Linked DNA regions of Roseibium sp. Sym1. The protein of the gene in region 1 interacts with the protein of each later gene in a pairwise test. Links are inferred from orthologs where the notes say so. Each region holds a gene or a part of one and is shown on either strand. Other genes may lie near its edges. The genes, in order: O6760_RS19880 and O6760_RS16950.

The links.
Region 2: the proteins of O6760_RS19880 (region 1) and O6760_RS16950 interact in binary tests that used the Escherichia coli proteins (3 or more experiments, as listed by UniProt). The link is inferred for Roseibium sp. Sym1 from one-to-one orthologs.

Annotation. Positions count from the first base shown.
Region 1 is NZ_CP114786.1:4,362,326-4,374,558, forward strand. The notes cover bases 5,342-8,274. They hold O6760_RS19880 (transglycosylase domain-containing protein), read right to left. Parts: upstream 7,878-8,274; coding sequence 5,805-7,877; downstream 5,342-5,804. Other genes in these bases: O6760_RS19875 (DUF1214 domain-containing protein), read right to left, coding at 5,342-5,808; O6760_RS19885 (YcgN family cysteine cluster protein), read left to right, coding at 8,228-8,274. In the rest of the region: O6760_RS19840 (hypothetical protein), read left to right, coding at 1-155; O6760_RS19845 (peptidoglycan-binding domain-containing protein), read left to right, coding at 229-927; O6760_RS19850 (DUF1491 family protein), read left to right, coding at 1,006-1,380; O6760_RS19855 (DUF2336 domain-containing protein), read right to left, coding at 1,417-2,574; O6760_RS19860 (hypothetical protein), read left to right, coding at 3,041-3,904; O6760_RS19865 (hypothetical protein), read right to left, coding at 3,975-4,247; O6760_RS19870 (DUF1254 domain-containing protein), read right to left, coding at 4,571-5,131; more of O6760_RS19875, read right to left, coding at 5,128-5,341; more of O6760_RS19885, read left to right, coding at 8,275-8,701; O6760_RS19890 (TetR/AcrR family transcriptional regulator), read right to left, coding at 8,747-9,367; O6760_RS19895 (NAD(P)H-dependent oxidoreductase), read left to right, coding at 9,490-10,068; O6760_RS19900 (transglycosylase SLT domain-containing protein), read right to left, coding at 10,082-11,566; O6760_RS19905 (P1 family peptidase), read right to left, coding at 11,782-12,233. UniProt on the Escherichia coli protein: Cell wall formation. Synthesis of cross-linked peptidoglycan from the lipid intermediates.
Region 2 is NZ_CP114786.1:3,734,592-3,739,388, reverse strand. The notes cover bases 1,849-4,797. They hold O6760_RS16950 (peptidoglycan D,D-transpeptidase FtsI family protein), read right to left. Parts: upstream 4,205-4,797; coding sequence 2,492-4,204; downstream 1,849-2,491. Other genes in these bases: rsmH (16S rRNA (cytosine(1402)-N(4))-methyltransferase RsmH), read right to left, coding at 4,571-4,797; ftsL (cell division protein FtsL), read right to left, coding at 4,215-4,568; O6760_RS16955 (UDP-N-acetylmuramoyl-L-alanyl-D-glutamate--2,6-diaminopimelate ligase), read right to left, coding at 1,849-2,394. Also shown: O6760_RS16960 (UDP-N-acetylmuramoylalanyl-D-glutamyl-2,6-diaminopimelate--D-alanyl-D-alanine ligase), read right to left, coding at 1-928; more of O6760_RS16955, read right to left, coding at 925-1,848. UniProt on the Escherichia coli protein: Essential cell division protein that catalyzes cross-linking of the peptidoglycan cell wall at the division septum. Required for localization of FtsN.

The DNA.
Region 1 (12,233 bases):
CCGAATTGGTGTTCGACAGTGCCTCCAAGCTGCTGGTGCAGACCGGCGGCAGCCTGTCGGTACGTTCCATGAAGGGTGCGGGAGACTGCGTGGTTGTTCACTTGCCCCTCGGCGCCGGCAAACCGGCTGCCAGGCCGCTGGCAAAATCGGCATAGGGGCGGCATGGCAAAAGCGGGAAAAAACGCGAAGAAGTCAAAGACCCAGGCGGCGAAGCACCCGGAAAGCTTCATGTCGAAAGCGGGACATGTTGCGCTCGACAATCCGGTTGCAGCCGGCGGCACGGTCGTCATGGGGCTGACTGCCTGCCTGATCGTTGCCAATGCGGTCGGTTTGCAGCCGGGCCGTCATCCGGCACCGCTGTTTGCGACCAGGGACAGATCCGATGCCTTGCAGGTTCCCGAACCTGACGGGCGCAATCCGGGACTGAAGGTTCAGGAAATCTCGACCCTCGTGCTCGATCTGCAGATTTCCTTGCGCAAGATAGGTCTTTATGAAGGCCCTCTGGACGGGCTCAACGGTCCGGCAACGGAACGCGCGATCCGCTCCTTCGAACGGCGCTCGGGCCAGGTGGAGACTGGCGAGGCCAGCGAAGCGCTGCTCGCCCTGGTGCTCTTGCAGGGGGACGCGCCCGCGGAGGGCCACATGCCGGTGCCACGGGCAAAGCCGGGTTTTGCAGGCACAAGCAACCGTGTCACCGATAGCGATGCGGTTGCCGGGGTCGATGCCGATCCGAAACTGATGAAAATTCAAAAGGCATTGTCCGAACTCGGGTACGGGCCGCTCAAGGCCGATGGCCTCATGGGGGCGAACACCAACGCCGCCATCAGGCGCTTCGAATTCGACCGTGGCCTGCCCATGACCGGTGAACCGGGGCCGAAGGTGATCGAGCGCCTGGAAATGGTCAGCGGCCGGAAGCTGTCGGGATAGTTGCCGGAGGGCGGGCCGTGGCGTAAAGCTGCGGCTCACGCTTGCGGCGCCGGCGCGCGGGCGAACACGGAAGGCAGCATGCGCGTTACCACGGATTTTTTTGTCAGCGCCCTTGTCCGGCGGATTTTCGGTGAAGGGGGCTTTGCCGCCGTTTCCAAGAAGGGCGCACCGGAGGCCGGTGCGGTGTTTGTCTGTGTGGACAGGCTGGACGGCAGTTACGACTTCTACGGCCCTGCACCCCAGGCGATGTTTTCCGACCAGCCCCAGGGGCGCCTGTTCGAATGCATTTTCGAGAAATGCGATCGTGAACAGCTGGACGCCCGCCTAAAGAGCGAAGCCCGGATGGATCCGGATTATTGGCTTGTCGAGATCGAAGCCCGTGACGGCCGTGTGGATCTGCCCCTCGCACAGGACGATGCACCGGACCCGGGGGAAGGTCTGTTTCGGTATTGAAACGGGAGCCGTCTGCCGCGTTGGCCGGCGGGAGCCTCAGAGACCGGCCTTTTTCCTGGCGTCCGCGGTGTCCGGGACCGGTGTGCCGGTGGCTTGAGCCTCGCGCCGGACACTTTCCTGATACTGGACGTTTTGCGTCGGAGCGGTGACCGGAACAGCCTGCGCTCCCTGATCATGCAGGGTCCACTGTCCGACAAGAACTTCGGCGGCGCCATGGCTGAGGGTCCGGTAGAGGCGGAGCAGGGCACGCAGACGTTCGAGTGTCAGGCCATCGGCGCCGAGCCGGATCAGAACCGTTGTGAGCTGTGAGGCGGAGAAGCCGAGCGCTTTCATGGCGATGGTCAGGCCTTCGGCCTGATCCTGCCTGAGCAACAGGTCGCATGTCGGTTGCCGCAGGCCGAGGCCCTGGCCGAGCAGATCGGCAAAGCGGGACCGGTTCTGGTGAAGCGCCTCGTGCACCAATGCGTCCTGCAGTTTCAGGCGGCTGCCGGACGGGCGACTGCCCTGGGCCATGCCGGGGGCCTGTGCCTGTTTGACGAGGCTCGTCATCTCTGCCGCGGCGATGGCTTTCGGTTTCAGCTGATCTGGCAAGTGCAGGAATTGTCCCATGAGTCCATCCGGGTTTAATGCGTCCTGACCGGCCAATTCTAAACCAAGAGTAGCAACGATGTCACTACGGCAACTCAATTTTGTCTGATGAGCTTGCGTGAGGATGATGTCGTCGCGTTCAAGAAGGATCCTGATGACCTGGGCGCCTGCATGATCGCACAGGGCGCTGATGACCGAATCGCGTAAGGACGGCCGGTTGGCGATCGCCGTTCGCAGAGTGTCCGGGCCGGTCCTCGCGGTGCGCAGAAGGAGATCCACAGAAAGCCTTGGACTGTAACGAAGCGCGGGATAGGCGGTCAGGTCGTCGTCGTCGGCTGCCAGCATTTCAAGGAGAGTGTCCGGAATCTCCGGGTGACCGGCCAGCAACGCCGCTATCCTGCGCCTGTCCGGCAAGGATGTCAGCGGCAGCAGGTTCTGGGCCAGCTCGAGAAATATCTCTTTTTCTTCAACATCATGACGCGTCCTGCCGACGAAGAGTTCACTCGCGGCCAGAAGCACGCCGCGGTCGCTGCCGTTGCTCCGGGGCGCTCTGGATGATGAAGAGGAGGTTGGCACAGGCTGGTTGAAATGCTGGGTTTGGCGCATGAGACCCGTCTACGAAATACAAAAGTCCGGACCACCGGTGGAACTGATTTGGTTCAAATTGCCGGAAAAGCGTTAGCATGCTGTTAACCCTGACGACTTCTAAATGAAGAAGCAGGAAGTAATGCGTCGCCCGTTTGACCGTTCCCCGCCGGTAATACGCCGTCCGGGGAGACCGGAACCGAAGGAGGAGACGATGGGCACTTTGTTGGACTTTTCATCAGCACAACGGCCAACTTCACGCGTAGGTCACCGCTCCAATCAACGCCGCTCGGACAGTTGCGACAGTTTTGGTGAAGTTATCCTCTTCCCAGGCGTCCGGTACGAGCGTCACGACCTTGATCTTGCCGCACGAATCGCGACCATCGGAAAAGCGGCGGGACCTGTAGGCTCCGACAAGGACTGACAGTCCTGGCCTTCTCAGCCGCTTGTGGGGACCCAAACGACCAGCGGTCTGGAGACACGCCCGATGGGCTTAGGCAACGTGGTTCAAAGCACCGCCGCGTCCATAGCGGACAGCAGGCAGGGCATGGGGCAGGGCATCAGGATCGTCAGCGCCCTGCTGGTTGCCGCCGGGCTGGCCGCATGCGTTCGCCCGACCGGCGATTTCGACCGCGCGAGACCTTCCGTTATCCATGACAAGTTGATGCCGGCTGCCGGGGACGAAGCCGCGCGGCTGCGAGGAGACCCGGTCTCCAAATTCAACTACACCAACGACGAAAAACTGATGCGCAACCGCGGCTGGACGCTGATCCGTCCGCCTTGGACCAAGGACTGGATCGGCGGCACCATGGTTGAATTGTCGCGCACGCGGGTTCTGCCCGAGGTCGAGGGCAGGGTGCCGCCGGATCTCTACCTGATCTACCTGCGCTCGGACAAGTTCCAGTCCTCGGACGCACGATACGACAAGATCGCAGCCGACGCGTCCGGTGACGCGGAACTGGTCATGCCCTTCTGCGAGGTCGCCCTTCGCGTCAAGAAAGCTGACGACGAGCGCCTGCGCATCCTGCAGAACAAGCCGGTGACGACTGAAGAGACTTATGACGGCGCCAAGGCGCGTGTCTGGGAAAACCGGGTGATGATCAAATGGGTGGGACAAGCCTTGCGCTACCGCATCATCGCCTACAAGAAGGCGCTGGACGGTCTTGAGATCGAAACTCCGACCAGGGACAGGGTCTGGAAGGTCAACAACGCCATTCGCGAACTGGAAGGCCAGGTGCGCATCGCCGAAGCCGGCTGTGACCCGGACAAGCGCTACGGCGATGACAAACCCGTGCGGCGCTCGCGAATTTACAAGGGCTGGGGCCTGGAGCGGGAACCCGTCCAGAAATAGGGACCACGGTCCCCGTCGTCAGGCAGCCTGGCGCATTTGGTGGCCCGTTTGCGGGGCGCGTCCCGTGTTCTCAGACATAATCACGTCCTGACGCGCGTCCCGCGAAATAGAGTATCGCTGCGAAACAGGCATAAAACACGCCGAAAGACAGCATTTCAATAATCAGCAGGACCTCGTAGACGACCGTGAAAAAGCTTTGGGGAATTACCAGCGCAAACCCGATCCACAGAAACACCAGCAGGGCGAAGGCCTGGGACAACCGGCCGAGATGATTTCTTCCCGAGTACAGACCGGTATCAATCCGGCCGGCTCCAAAGCCCAGTACAAAGGGTATGAAGTGCAATACCGCGCCTGCGGCGTAAAGTCGGTAATCCGTAGCCCCGGCCCCCGGTTCTTGAACTCCAGATTCTCGAGATCCACGCTACAGGGAAAGACCTCATCCGTGCCATTGCAAAGTGGCGTTCAGGACCATGCAGCGCGTTCTGTCCACAACGGCAGACCCGGTGCCTGAAGGGGGAGGCAACGGCATGTCGCGCTCCGTGGAACCGACAGGGTGACACCCTGGTTCGGGAACGCGACAGTACAGGCGAGGCACTGCCGGCGATCCCGCATGGCCTGTCCATGGCTCGGAGCTTGCGGCCAGGCCGTTTCATCGGCCAATCGCTCTCAGATACCGCCGCAGCTGGCCGACTTGAGTGCCTGATCGACAGTGCCGGCACGGGAGGCGTGCGGCACATAGGCCCTGAGGAGTGCAAAACCGCTGATCGGCGCTTCCGTTTCGATCACGATCAGGTCTTCCAGGTTCTCCGGCGGATTTTCACGCAGGATGGACAGCTGTTGCGTTGTCAGGACCAGCATGGACAGGCGTTCCGCGCCGGCGGTGCGGTTGTTGAGGCTGTAGACGGCCTCGCCGGCCGCGTTGAACAGGCCAATGGACCAAAACGGAACCGGTATGCTGGCATCGAAGAGGACCGGTCCGTCCGCAAGCTGAAAGCGGCAGGCGGCATGTTTCATGGCAGGGTCGAGGTCGGGAAGCGCCTCCGCACCAGGACGGACATCCGGCAGAAGGTTGAACTGCCGGTCGGGCCCGTGGCTGGCGACATTGTCATAGGCACTGTGCTGAATGTTTTTCGGGATCGCGAGCACGACCAGGATGTGGATGATCGCCGCCAGGCACAGTGTTGCCAGCAGGCCGACCGTCATGGAAAAGCGTGGCGACAGCGTCATGGGCAGCCCTGCCTGTCGATCACCGGCATGCTGACACCGTCCAGAGCGGCGCCGGTCGTGACCGGAGCGTCATACAGCCTCAGAACAAAACGCAGGCCGTCGCCGGCCTTGGCATTGGCAGCCAGCGGCAGCCAGTTGCCCGAGTGTGGTCGGCGCGCCGCGCTGATTTCGAAGGTTCCGTCCGGCGCGCGCAACAGCGTGTCGCTTGCAAGGTTGACCCGGCCGGGCAGGGTGTCGACGAGCCGTCCATGACCGTCGACCGCGGTCAGTGTCCACAGCCGCGCGGACGGGGTCTGGCCCGCGATCCGGTAGATGCAGGTCGGATCCAGCTGGTGGCCGGCGCTGTCCTTGCGGGCGACCAGGGCGAGGCCTTCGCCGGAAGCCAGTGGAATGACCGCGCCACGGGTATAGATCGCCACGGAATAAGGATCGGCTTCGGCCGTGCCCGCCTTGGGATAGGCATGCCAGGGTCCAATGGTCACCGCATTGAGCGGTTCCTCGCGCTCGATGATGAGATAGGCGGAGCTGATACCCAGAAGAGCTGCCAGCAGCACCACCAGCGTGACGGTGGCCAGCGTGCGCAGGGGATGGCTGCGGTAAGGCCGGATTGCCCGCGGCAGATCGGTGTCGAGCCAGTTCGTCTCGCCATGGATGGAGCGCAAGGATGTTTCGCTCATTGCACCGCCACGGCGTTGGTGTCGGCCGGGACCGGCGCGCGGGCGCTTTGCCGTCCCAGCAGCTGTCGCAGGTCCTGGCCGATTCGGAGCAGGAGGTCCTGGGTGCGCCGTTTCAGGACGCGCGGCTGTGCCGTTTCCGTTTCCTTGTCGGTCTGCCGGGACGGGGCCGTACGTGCCAGGCGTGGCAGGTTCTCCGCGTCGACACCCGGCATGCGCGCGAGTTCGATGCCGTTGTGCGCAAACTCGTTGTATTTTTGCCAGGTCATGGCGGGCAAACTGCCACCCGTGACCCGCCGCGTCGATGAGAAATCGTCATTGCCGAACCAGACGGCAGTCGCGAAATTGCCGGTATAGCCAACGAACCAGGCGTCGCGGTAGGCATTGGTGGTGCCGGTCTTGCCGGCAGCGACAACGCCATCGATCCGCGCCCTGCGGGCCGTTCCGGCCTCGACCACGTTGACCAGGATATCATTCATCTGGTGGACCTTGTCCTCCGGCAGCACACGCACCGGTGCAGGTTCATCGCGGTCGCGCTGGTAGAGCACCTTGCCGTTGCTGTTCTTGACTTCAAGGATGGCATAGGCGGGGGCCTTGAAGCCGCCATTGGCGAAAGTGGAATAGGACGAGGCCATGTCGATGACGGAAACCTCCGACGAGCCGATCGGCAGGGAAATCGAATTTTCCAGCTCGTGGGTGAGGCCCATGGCATAGGCGGTCTCGATGATCTTCTCGCGGCCGAAATCCAGCGACAGGCGCACCGGGATCGTGTTGATCGATTTGGTCAGCGCAAGTCTCAGCGTGACCGGGCCGCGGTAACTCCTGTTGTAGTTCTTCGGCGACCAGTTCCCGATCCACACAGGCCTGTCCGAAACGATGCTCTCGGGCTCGTATCCGTTCATGAAGGCCGTCATGTAGACAAAGGGTTTGAAGGAAGAGCCCGGCTGGCGCAGGGCATTCACGGCCCGGTTGAACTGGCTCTCGCCGTAGGATCGGCCACCGACCATTGCGACCACGGCGCCGTCGGGAATCATGGAGACCAGCGCGGCTTCGCTGGCATCGCGCAGCTTGCCGTTTTCCCTGAGGATCGTTTCAACGGCAAGATCCGCCTGCCGCTGCAAGGCAGGGTCGAGCGTGGTGCGCACGGTGACGATGCGGTCCCGGGACAGCGCGGGGTTGCGCCGCGCGAGTTTCTTCACCTCGTCGAGTGCCCAGTCGAGGAAATATTCCGGAAGCTGCTCCTGCGAGCGGTCAACCGCCAACGCGGGATTGCGGCGGGCGCCGATCACCTGGCCCTCGGTCAGCAGGCGTGCCTGGACCATGTTGGTCAGCACCTCGTTGGCACGGGCTCGCGCCGCAGGCAGGTTGATATGCGGCGCATATTTGCCCGGAGCCTTGAACAGGCCGGCCAGCATGGCGCTTTCGGACAGGGTCAGTTCGCGCACGTTCTTGTTGAAATAGAACTCCGAGGCGGCGGTCACGCCGAAGACGCCGCCGCCCATATAGGCGCGGTCCAGATAGAGTTTCAGGATTTCCTGCTTCGTCAGGTTGGCTTCCAGCCAGAGCGCCAGATAGGCCTCCTTGATCTTGCGGCTGAGGCTGCGCTCATTGGTGAGGAAGAGGTTCTTGGCGAGCTGCTGGGTCAGGGTCGATCCGCCCTGGACCACGCCGCCTGCGCGGGCATTTTCCACCATGGCACGGAAGGTGCCGAAAAAATCGATGCCGAAGTGGCTGAAGAAGCGCCGGTCTTCCGTTGCCAGCGTTGCCTTGATCATCGAATCGGGAATTTCCTCCAGCGGCACGCTGTCATTGAGGACAATGCCACGGCGGCCGATTTCCTTGCCGAAGCGGTCGAGGAAGGTCACGGCGAAGTCGTCGGTGGTCTTCCAGTCGGCATAGCGCGTGGCCTCGAAGGCCGGTTGCGCAAACGCCAGCACGACGATGAAACCCGCCAGGCCATAGGTCAGCCCCTCGGAAGAGACTTCGGCCAGAAAGCGCCAGATCCCCTTGGCGCGGAACCGCCGCAAGAACGCGTCATATCCCTCGAACACGCGGCGAAGCGCGGCCCCCATCCTCCACAGCGCGGTGTCGACAAAGGCATCGATCCCGAGGAAGAACCGGCGAATCCTGTGCCGCTTGACCGGAGGCTCTGCGGCCGGAGCCTCGGAAGGGCCGGTGTCTTGTGGATGCGGGTTGTCCGTCACGCGAACAGTGTCTCCGGGTCGATTGGGGCTGGTCCAAATTAGCGGTTTTTCCAATCAAGGAAAACCGGTCAATCTTCCGGACCATGTGATTCCAGTTTAGCGATATTTCCCGGAAAAAGCCTTCTTTTCAAACACTATTCAACACCTGCAACTTGTCGCGGCAGACCCGGCATGCTAGGCGCCGGTCAGACGCGGCACCCAAAAGGCACCAATTACCGATGAGCGCAAACGACAATGCGGAGGCGCTTCCTTTCTGGAAGACGAAGACGCTGGACGACATGAGCGGTGCGGAATGGGAATCGCTGTGCGACGGCTGTGCCCGGTGCTGCCTGAACAAGCTGGAAGACTGGGACACGGGCGAGATCGTGTGGACCGATGTCGCCTGCACGCTTCTGGATGGCGACAGCTGCCGCTGCCGGGACTATGCCAATCGCGCAAAAACCGTGCCCGATTGCATTCAGTTGACGCCGAAAGAGGTCAGAACACTTTCCTGGCTTCCGCCCACTTGCGCCTACCGCCTCGTGTCGGAGAACCGGGACCTTTACTGGTGGCATCCGCTGGTTTCAGGGGATCCGGAAACGGTCCATCAGGCCGGCATATCGGTCCGCGGCCGAACGGTGCCGGAGGACGGGATGGCCCTGGAAGACTACGAGCACCACGTGGTCTCCTGGCCGGGCGAGAGTCCCGACTAGGCTGGAGTGACAAGGCCCTGACCGGCCGGCTGGGCCCGGAGGATGTCAGCCGTCCGAAATCAGGAAGGCTTCCACATGCCGGCGCAGGCGCGCCTCCAGGGACTTGGGGTCCGTCAATTGGTGGCTTTTCAGCAGAATGGCTCCATGGATCATGAAGGCAATCAGCCCGTCGACCAGTTCTGCCGGCTGCCTGTCCCGGCGCAGGCGAGGCTGCAGCGTCGGTGATTGCTGCCAGACCGTGAGGAAATCCGCCAGGTCCGCGTCCAGTCCGTCAAGCGTGGCGACGAACTCTTCGGCACAATTCGGTTTGGTGACGCCGATGTTGTCCAGGAACAACCGCAGGATTGTCGGACTGTCGGTGATCACGGACACAAGGGCCATCATGCGCCGGGTGACCAGGCCGACCGGATCGGCGATGTGTTCGGCCTGGCCTGTATCCACCGCGGCTGTCGCGCGCAGGGCGTTCAGCCGGTCGAGCAGAACGTGGGACAACAGCCCGTCCATGTCGCCAAAATGCGCAAACACCGTGCCCTTGGCCACGCCGGCCTCTTTGGCAATCGCGTCGGCGGTGACCAGTTCCAAGCCATGCTTCTGACTGAGATCACGGGCTGCCGCCAGCAATCGTGCGCGCGTGGCAATGCTGCGTTGCTGTGGTTTGCGTGTCATGAAACCTCATTAAAATTGACCGTGGTCAAAAAATATCTTGACGCATCTGTATAACGCTGTCAAAAACTGACCGCGGTCAATTTTTTGAATTGCCGTGACCACTAACAGACATGGGAAGTGATATGACACGCATACTTGTCCTGGACGGACATCCAGCCGATGGCGCGTTCTGCGGTGCCCTCGCCAAGGCTTACGCAGGCCAGGCAACGGATAAAGGGCACGATGTCAGGCTCCGGCACCTGTCGGCCATGGCATTCGATCCCGATTTCGGCGTCTCGAGTTTCAGGGATGCCAAACCGCTGGAACCGGATCTTGAAGCGATCTGGGAGGATATCGGATGGTGCCAGCATTTCGTCGTGGCGCATCCGTTGTGGTGGGGGGGCATGCCGGCCAAGCTGAAAGGCCTTTTCGACAGGATTCTGTTGCCCGGGGCCGCATTCAAGTATGTCAGCGGCAAACCCCTGCCGGAGAAGCTGCTCAAGGGGCGCACGGCGGAGGTTCTCGTGACTTCCGATACGCCCGGCTGGTATTTCCGCTGGATATACGGTTCAGGCGTCAGAAAGCAGACCGAGAAGCAGATCCTCGACTTTTGCGGCCTGAAACCGAAGGGCTATCACATGTTCTCGCCCATTCGCGGATCGGACGACAACGGACGGACAAAGATGCTTGCCCGTGCGGCTGGTCTCGGAGCGCGCGCGTGATCCCGCATAAATACTATTTCCCTGCCGCCGCCCCGTCGGCAACGGCCTGCCGGTGTTTGTGCTCGTTCGAAAAGACAAGATAATACTGATAGATGTTGCCGACGTAGTCGACCGGCTGCCGGCCGATCTCGGAGGCAACAATCCATTCCACGTTGCCGAACCATTTGTCCGGATCATATCCGTGTTTGCGGGCTTTCTCGCGCAGCCGTTCGAAGCGGCTGGGCCCGGCGTTGTAGGCGGCCAGGGCGAAAAACGCCTGATTGGCTTCCTTGGTTTTCAATCCCGGAAAATAGTGGTCTGCCAGAAAACGCAGGTACTTGACGCCGGCATGGACATTCTTGTCCGCGTCCGCATCGATCCCGTCGATATTGATCGGGCTGCCGGCGGCGGTTGCAGGCTTGATCTGCATCAGTCCGACGGCACCCGCATTGCTGCGCGCCTTCGGATCAAACCGTGATTCCTGGAAACTCTGGGCGGCGATCAGCAGCCAGTCGACGCCGTATTCTGTGCCGTATTTCTGGAAGATCCCGCGAAAGTGGGCAAGCGCGCTCTGGTAGTCCTTCTTGCGCATGTCCTTCAGGTAGGTGGCTTCCTTCAGGTACCGCTTGAACAGGATATTGCCCAACAGTGTGCCTTTTTTGACCGTGGCCGCAAAACCGTTGACCTGCTCAAGGAGTTTCGGCGCGGCCTTGCGCACGGCGATCGCGATTTCACCGTCCGTACGAACCGCTGCATCGGGGTGGATTTTCAGCCCGTCCAGCACCTGCAGCCACAAGTCTGCCTTGTGCCGGTCGACAATGACGGTCTCGACGGCTCCCGCCGATACCATTTCCAGCAGATCGTCGTCTTCCAGCTGTTCGTCGGCCGGGACAATTTCAACGGGTGCCTTGCCGGCCTTTTTCAGTGTTTCGTTCAGGGACTTGAGGCTTTGAAAATAGGAGGCCGACTTGCGCACGGTGATGCTTTTTCCCGACAGCGCCTGCGGAGAGGATATCGTGTCGACCGTGTCGGAGGTAACGGGAACTTCGTGAACCTGCGTCAGCAACGGAGCGGAAAAGGACACGAGGTCCTGGCGGTCCCTGGTGATGGTCAGGTTGCCGAGAGCGATATCGCCGCGTCCTTGCGACAGATCGCTGAACAGGCGGTGCCGGGGGGTGGGGATCAGGACAAGCTTGGCATCGCGGACCTTTTTTCCATGCAGCTTGTGCAGATGCTTGTCGAACTCCGTCATCAGATCGACGGCGCTGCCACGCTGCACACCCTTGTCGATGAAATAGCCGGTTTTCGAGAACGGGATCAGGACCCGGATATAGCCCCGTTTGATCAAGGCGTCGAAATCGCCGTCAAAGGGATCACGCAGCTTGTCTTCCAGGACTTTTTCCAGCCCGGTGCCCATGGCCTTTACAGTTGCGCCGCTTGCAACGAGGATCCCCGCGGCGAGAAGCAAGAAGGCGAGGTGAACGGCGTGGACGGATATTGCTCTGCGGCGCGGCTGCATTTTCTGTCTCGCGGGCTGTGACTGCTGCCGCAGTAAAAACGCGTAACCGGCGGGGATCAAGTCTGAACAGAAAACCGGCCTGCGGTTTGGTGGGGCCGGACCTTCAGCCGCTTCCGCCCGAAGGAACGCATCGGATGGTTTGGGGCGGTCTTCCGGGGAGGCGGCTGCCACACAAGGTGAAGGTCCGGTCGAACGCGCCGTGCGAGGACTGCCCGTCAGCTTCCGAAGCGCTGCTGCCAGGTCGGCAACGGGTCTTCGGCCGCCGGAGTCGCGTGATAGATTCCCCTGGCGATCGCCCGTGCAAGGCAGGAGGCGGCCGAGGCGCCGAGCTGGACCATGTCTTCCAGTCCGTTTTCAAGCGCACGCTGGCCTGTCGACAGGGCAAAGACCAGGTCTCCGTCCAGCGGTGTGTGCGCCGGCCAAAGTGCCCGGGCAAGACCATCATGGGCCATGACGGCAAGGCGCTTGGCTTCTCCCTTGGTCAGCACCGCATCGGTCGCAACGGCGGCAATCGTGGTATTTGCGCCCGCTTTCAACCCGTCCAGCTTGGTACGCACCGTGGTGCAGTCGGCCGGCAGTGGATGTGCCGGGCCGCGGCCTCCGAATTCCGTTCCGACCTCGAACGGGGCGGCCCAGAAATGCGCGGTGTCGCCGACCGTGGCCCGCC
Region 2 (4,797 bases), 630 kb from region 1 along the record:
CGAGATCGCCCCCAAGGTCGGAAACTGCCGTCAGAACCGCGAGGCTGTTCTTGACGTGATGCTTGCCGGGCGCGCCGATCTTGTAGGTGATCTCCTGGCCCAGGATGGACGCATCCACACTGGAGCCCGCCGGATAGCTGACCACTTTCTGTGTATGGCTGTCGGCGGCCGGATTCTCCCCGAAGGTGTGGATCGTGGCGATGCCCTTCGTTGCCGCCAGGAATTTCAGGAGATCGAACTGAAGGTTGTCCCTGTTCAGAACGGCAATGCCACCGGGTTCCAGACCGTCGAAGATCTCCGCCTTGGCCTTGGCGATCTGCTCGACACTGTCGAAGAATTCCAGATGCACCGGCTGGACCGTGGTGATGATCGCCACGTGCGGACGCACCATCTTGACCAGCGGCGTGATCTCGCCGGCATGGTTCATGCCGATTTCAAAGACACCAAAGTCGGTATCGGCAGGCATGCGCGCCAGCGTCAGCGGCACCCCCCAGTGATTGTTGAAGGACGCGACGGAGGCATGCACCTTGCCCGAGGGCTCCAGCGTCAGCCGCAGGGCCTCCTTGGTTCCGGTCTTGCCGACGGAACCGGTGACCGCGACAATGCGCGCGCCCGTGCGTTCGCGCGCGGCAATGCCAAGATTGCGCAGCGCCTCGAGCGGATCCTCCACCACCACGTAGCGACCGTCTTCCGGCAGGTCCCCGATGCGGCTTTCGGCGACCAGCGCCAGGGAAGCACCGGCGTCCAGCGCCGCGGCGACATAGTCGTGACCGTCGAGCCGGTCGCCCTTGATGGCGACGAAGGCGTCGCCGGGCTCCAGCGTGCGGCTGTCGATGGATATTCCGGTAATCTCAGCGCCAGCGTCGCCCTTGATGCTGCCGCCGGCAGCGTCAACAAAGGCATCCAGGGTCCAAAGCGGGTCGCTCATGTGTTTCCTTCAAGGCTGATGGCGCGCGTGACGGCATCGTGATCGGAAAAGGGAATCACTGTGTCGCCAACAATCTGGCCCGTTTCGTGACCCTTTCCGGCAACACACAGGATATCGCCCTGCCGCAGGCGGCGGACGCCTTCGGCGATCGCTTCGAAGCGGTCGCCGATCTCCAGCGCCTCGGGCGCGCCGCTCAGCACCGCCTTGCGGATCGTGGCGGGGTCTTCGGAGCGCGGGTTGTCATCGGTGACGATGACGAGATCCGCATGCCGCGCCGCCGCCGCGCCCATGAGTTCGCGCTTGCCGGGATCGCGGTCTCCGCCGGCGCCGACGATGACGGACAGCTTGCCTTGCGCGAACGGTCTCAAGGCAGACAGTGCGTTGTCCAGGGCGTCGGGCTTGTGGGCATAGTCGACAAAGACCAGACCGCCCTGCCCGGTTCTACCCGCCAGCTCCAGCCGGCCCGGCGCCCCCTTCAGGTTTTCCATCGCGCGCATCACGGCACCCGTGTCCAGACCCGCCGCCATCGCGAGACCGGCCGCGATCAGCGCGTTGGAGACCTGGAACCGTCCGATCAGGGGCAGGGTCACCTTGTATTCGCCGCGCGCGGTCTGCAGCGTCAGCTCCTGTCCCGCACCTGACGGACGCAACCCGGTCAGCTTCAGGTCCTTGCCGGTTTCGCCGACGCTCAGGACCGGAAGACCGCGCTCTTGCGCCACAGCCAGCACCCGGTCGGCATATTTCTCGCCGGGATCGACGACCACGGTGCCGCCCGAAGGCAGGAGCTCGGAGAAAAGCCGCAGCTTGGCCTTCAGATAATCCTCGACGGTCGGATGGTAATCCATGTGGTCGCGGCCAAGATTGGTGAATGCCGCCGCGGTCAGGCGGACGCCGTCGAGCCGGTATTGATCCAAACCGTGCGAAGACGCCTCCAGGGCCGCATGGTTGACCCCTTCCTCCTCCAGCGCCGCCAGCTGTTCGTGCAGGAAGACCGGATCCGGGGTAGTCAGTCCGCCGTAGCTTTCACCATTCGGCTTGACGATGCCGAGCGTGCCGAGGCTTGCCGCGGGATGACCGGCGGACTGGAAGATCTGACGCACGAAATGGGCGACGGACGTCTTGCCGGCTGTTCCGGTGACCGCGACGACCGTGTCCGGCTGCGCGCCGTAGAACCGTGCCGCCATCCGGGCAAACGCCTGGCGCGGTTCAGCCGCACCGAGAACAACGACACCAGGCGGGCAGGCAGCCCGGACGCCGTCAACGGCCTCGTCCGCGCACAAGATGGCAATGGCCCCGGCCGCTGCAGCGTCCGGGGCGAATTTCGTACCGTCGACAGAAGCCCCCTTGAAGGAGGCGAACAGAAAGCCGGGCCGGACCTTGCGGCTGTCCGCCGTGAGCCCCGCGATTTTCAGACCCTTTGCCGTGTCCGGCACGGAAAGGCCGGCGGCCAGATATTCAAGATCCATCTCTTCCGATCATCTTTATGCGTCGTCTTGTTCTTGAACCTTGCGTCACCGGTATTCGGCTGCGACCCCGCCGGCGACACAAGTCCGTCACGTCTCCTTAATAGGAAATCTCGATTGGTTCATCCCCCTTCCCGAACCTCGGCATCACTCCGAGCATCGGTGCGGACCTGCGGATGATCGCCGCGGTGGTCGGCGCGGCATTGAGACCGGCGGTCGCGCCGATGCCGGCCCGCTCCGGTTTCGGCTCGTCAATCACCACCAGAACCACGTAGCGCGGGTCATCCATCGGGAAGGCCGACAGGAACGAATTTCGGCGCTTGTTGCTGACGTAGCGACCGTTCTCGATCTTTTCCGCGGTGCCGGTCTTGCCGCCCACCGTGTAGCCAGGCACGTCCGACCGGCGGCCGGATCCCGACAGGACATTGAGGCGGAACAGGTAGCGCATCATGCGACTCGTTTCCGGAGAAACGACCTGTTTGCCAAGGCTTTGAACCTCATCCTGACTGCGCGGCAGGAATGTCGGCGGCAACAGGGTGCCGCCATTGACCAGCGCGGCGGCGGCAACAGCCGTCTGCATCGGCGTCACCGAGATACCGTGCCCGAAGGATATGGTCATGGCCGCCAGCTCGTTCCATTTCGGCGGCAGCAGCGGCGCGGCATTCTCCGGCAGTTCCGTCTTCAGCCGGTCCGTCAGATGCAACCGGCCAAGGAACTCCTTCTGGCGGGCAATCCCGGTCGCCAGCATCATCTTCGCCGTGCCGATATTCGACGAATAGATGAAGATTTCCGGAACGGAGAGAATGCGGTTTTTCCCGTGGAAATCGGTGATCGTGCGGCCCGCGGCCCTGATCGGGCGGGTCGCGTCGAAGCTGTCATTGATCGAAACGGACCCCGAATCCAGCGCCATGGCAGTGGTGAAGGTCTTGAAGACGGAGCCCATTTCAAAGACGCCGCCGGTCGCCCGGTTCAGCCGGTCCTTCTCCAGCGCCTGGGACCGGTCGTTCGGGTCATAGTCCGGCAGCGAGGACATGGCGACCACTTCGCCGGTCTTCGCATCGAGCACGATGCCGGCCGCCGCGATCGCCTTGTAGCGTTCCATCGCCTTGACCAGTTCGTCGCGCACGACGTGCTGTACCCGCAGGTCGACCGAGAGACGGACCGGCTCCATGGACCGGTCGGCGGTGAAGCCGAGGGACTGCAGGTCGGCCAGCCAGCTGTCGTCGATGTATTTCTCGATCCCGGCCAGTCCCTGATTGTCGACATTCACCGAGCCGACAATGTGACCCGCGGTCGGGCCACCCGGATAAAAGCGCTGGTTCTCGGACAGGAAACCGATGCCCGGCAGGCCGAGGTTGTGAACGTCTTCGGCCTGTTTCCGGGTCATTTCCCGCTTCAGCCAGACAAAACCGGCACCGCTTTCCAGACGACGGCGCACAAGCCCCTCGTCCAGTTCGGGCAGCACGCGGACAAGCCCTTCAAGAGCCTCGTCGACGTCCAGGATGCGGCGCGGCTCGGCGTATAGGGACGCGGTCTTGATATCGGTCGCCAGGATCTCGCCATTGCGGTCGATCAGGTCTGGCCGTGAAGCCGACACGGAGTCCTGCGCCGAGATGAAAGCCCCTGACGTCGCCTCTTCCATCTGCGCCAGCATGACCAGCCGGCCGGCAATGGCCACATAGACGCAGGCAAAGGCCAGCATCGCCACATAGACGCGTGACTTGACCGCGCTCGAGGAAACGGAGCCCCGCACCGCTCTCGGCTGGGCTCTCCGCACCTGAAGGAAACTTGCCGGTTCGCTTACCATGGTCATGACCGGATCCTCACTGAATAACCGCCGACGAGCCGGCATAGCCGCCCATCTGATTGCCGCCGATCGGCTCCAGCATCACCGGACGCGCCGGAAGGTCTTCCGGCGTCACGATCTGTTTCACGTCGAGCGGTTCCAGCAGGAGATAGTCGTTGTAGCGCGCGACCAGGGACTGCAGCCGGTCCGGCTTGTTGAGCAGGCTCCATTCCGCTTTCAGGTGGCGGATGGCATCGCGTTCCTCGTCGATCCGACGCTGGAGCTCGGCAACCTTCTCGGCCGACTTTGTCGCCGCAAGCTTCATGTCGTATACGGTCGCGGCGCCGATCACGACCGCCAGAATGAACAGGATGTTCAGCGTTCGAACCATTTTCAGCCCCCTAATCCATGAAAGTCCGCAAGACGCGGCACGCCCGCCTCATGGATGTCCAGTTTGCGTGCCGGCGCCTCGGTCCGCCGCCCGGCCCGAAGCTTCGCGGAGCGCGCCCGCGGATTGATATCCGTTTCACCGGCAGCCGCCTCGACCGCCTTGCGCGTCAGCATTTCGAAAGTCGCCGGCGGAACCTCTTCCTCCGGCATGTGCCGCGACCCGCCGCCAC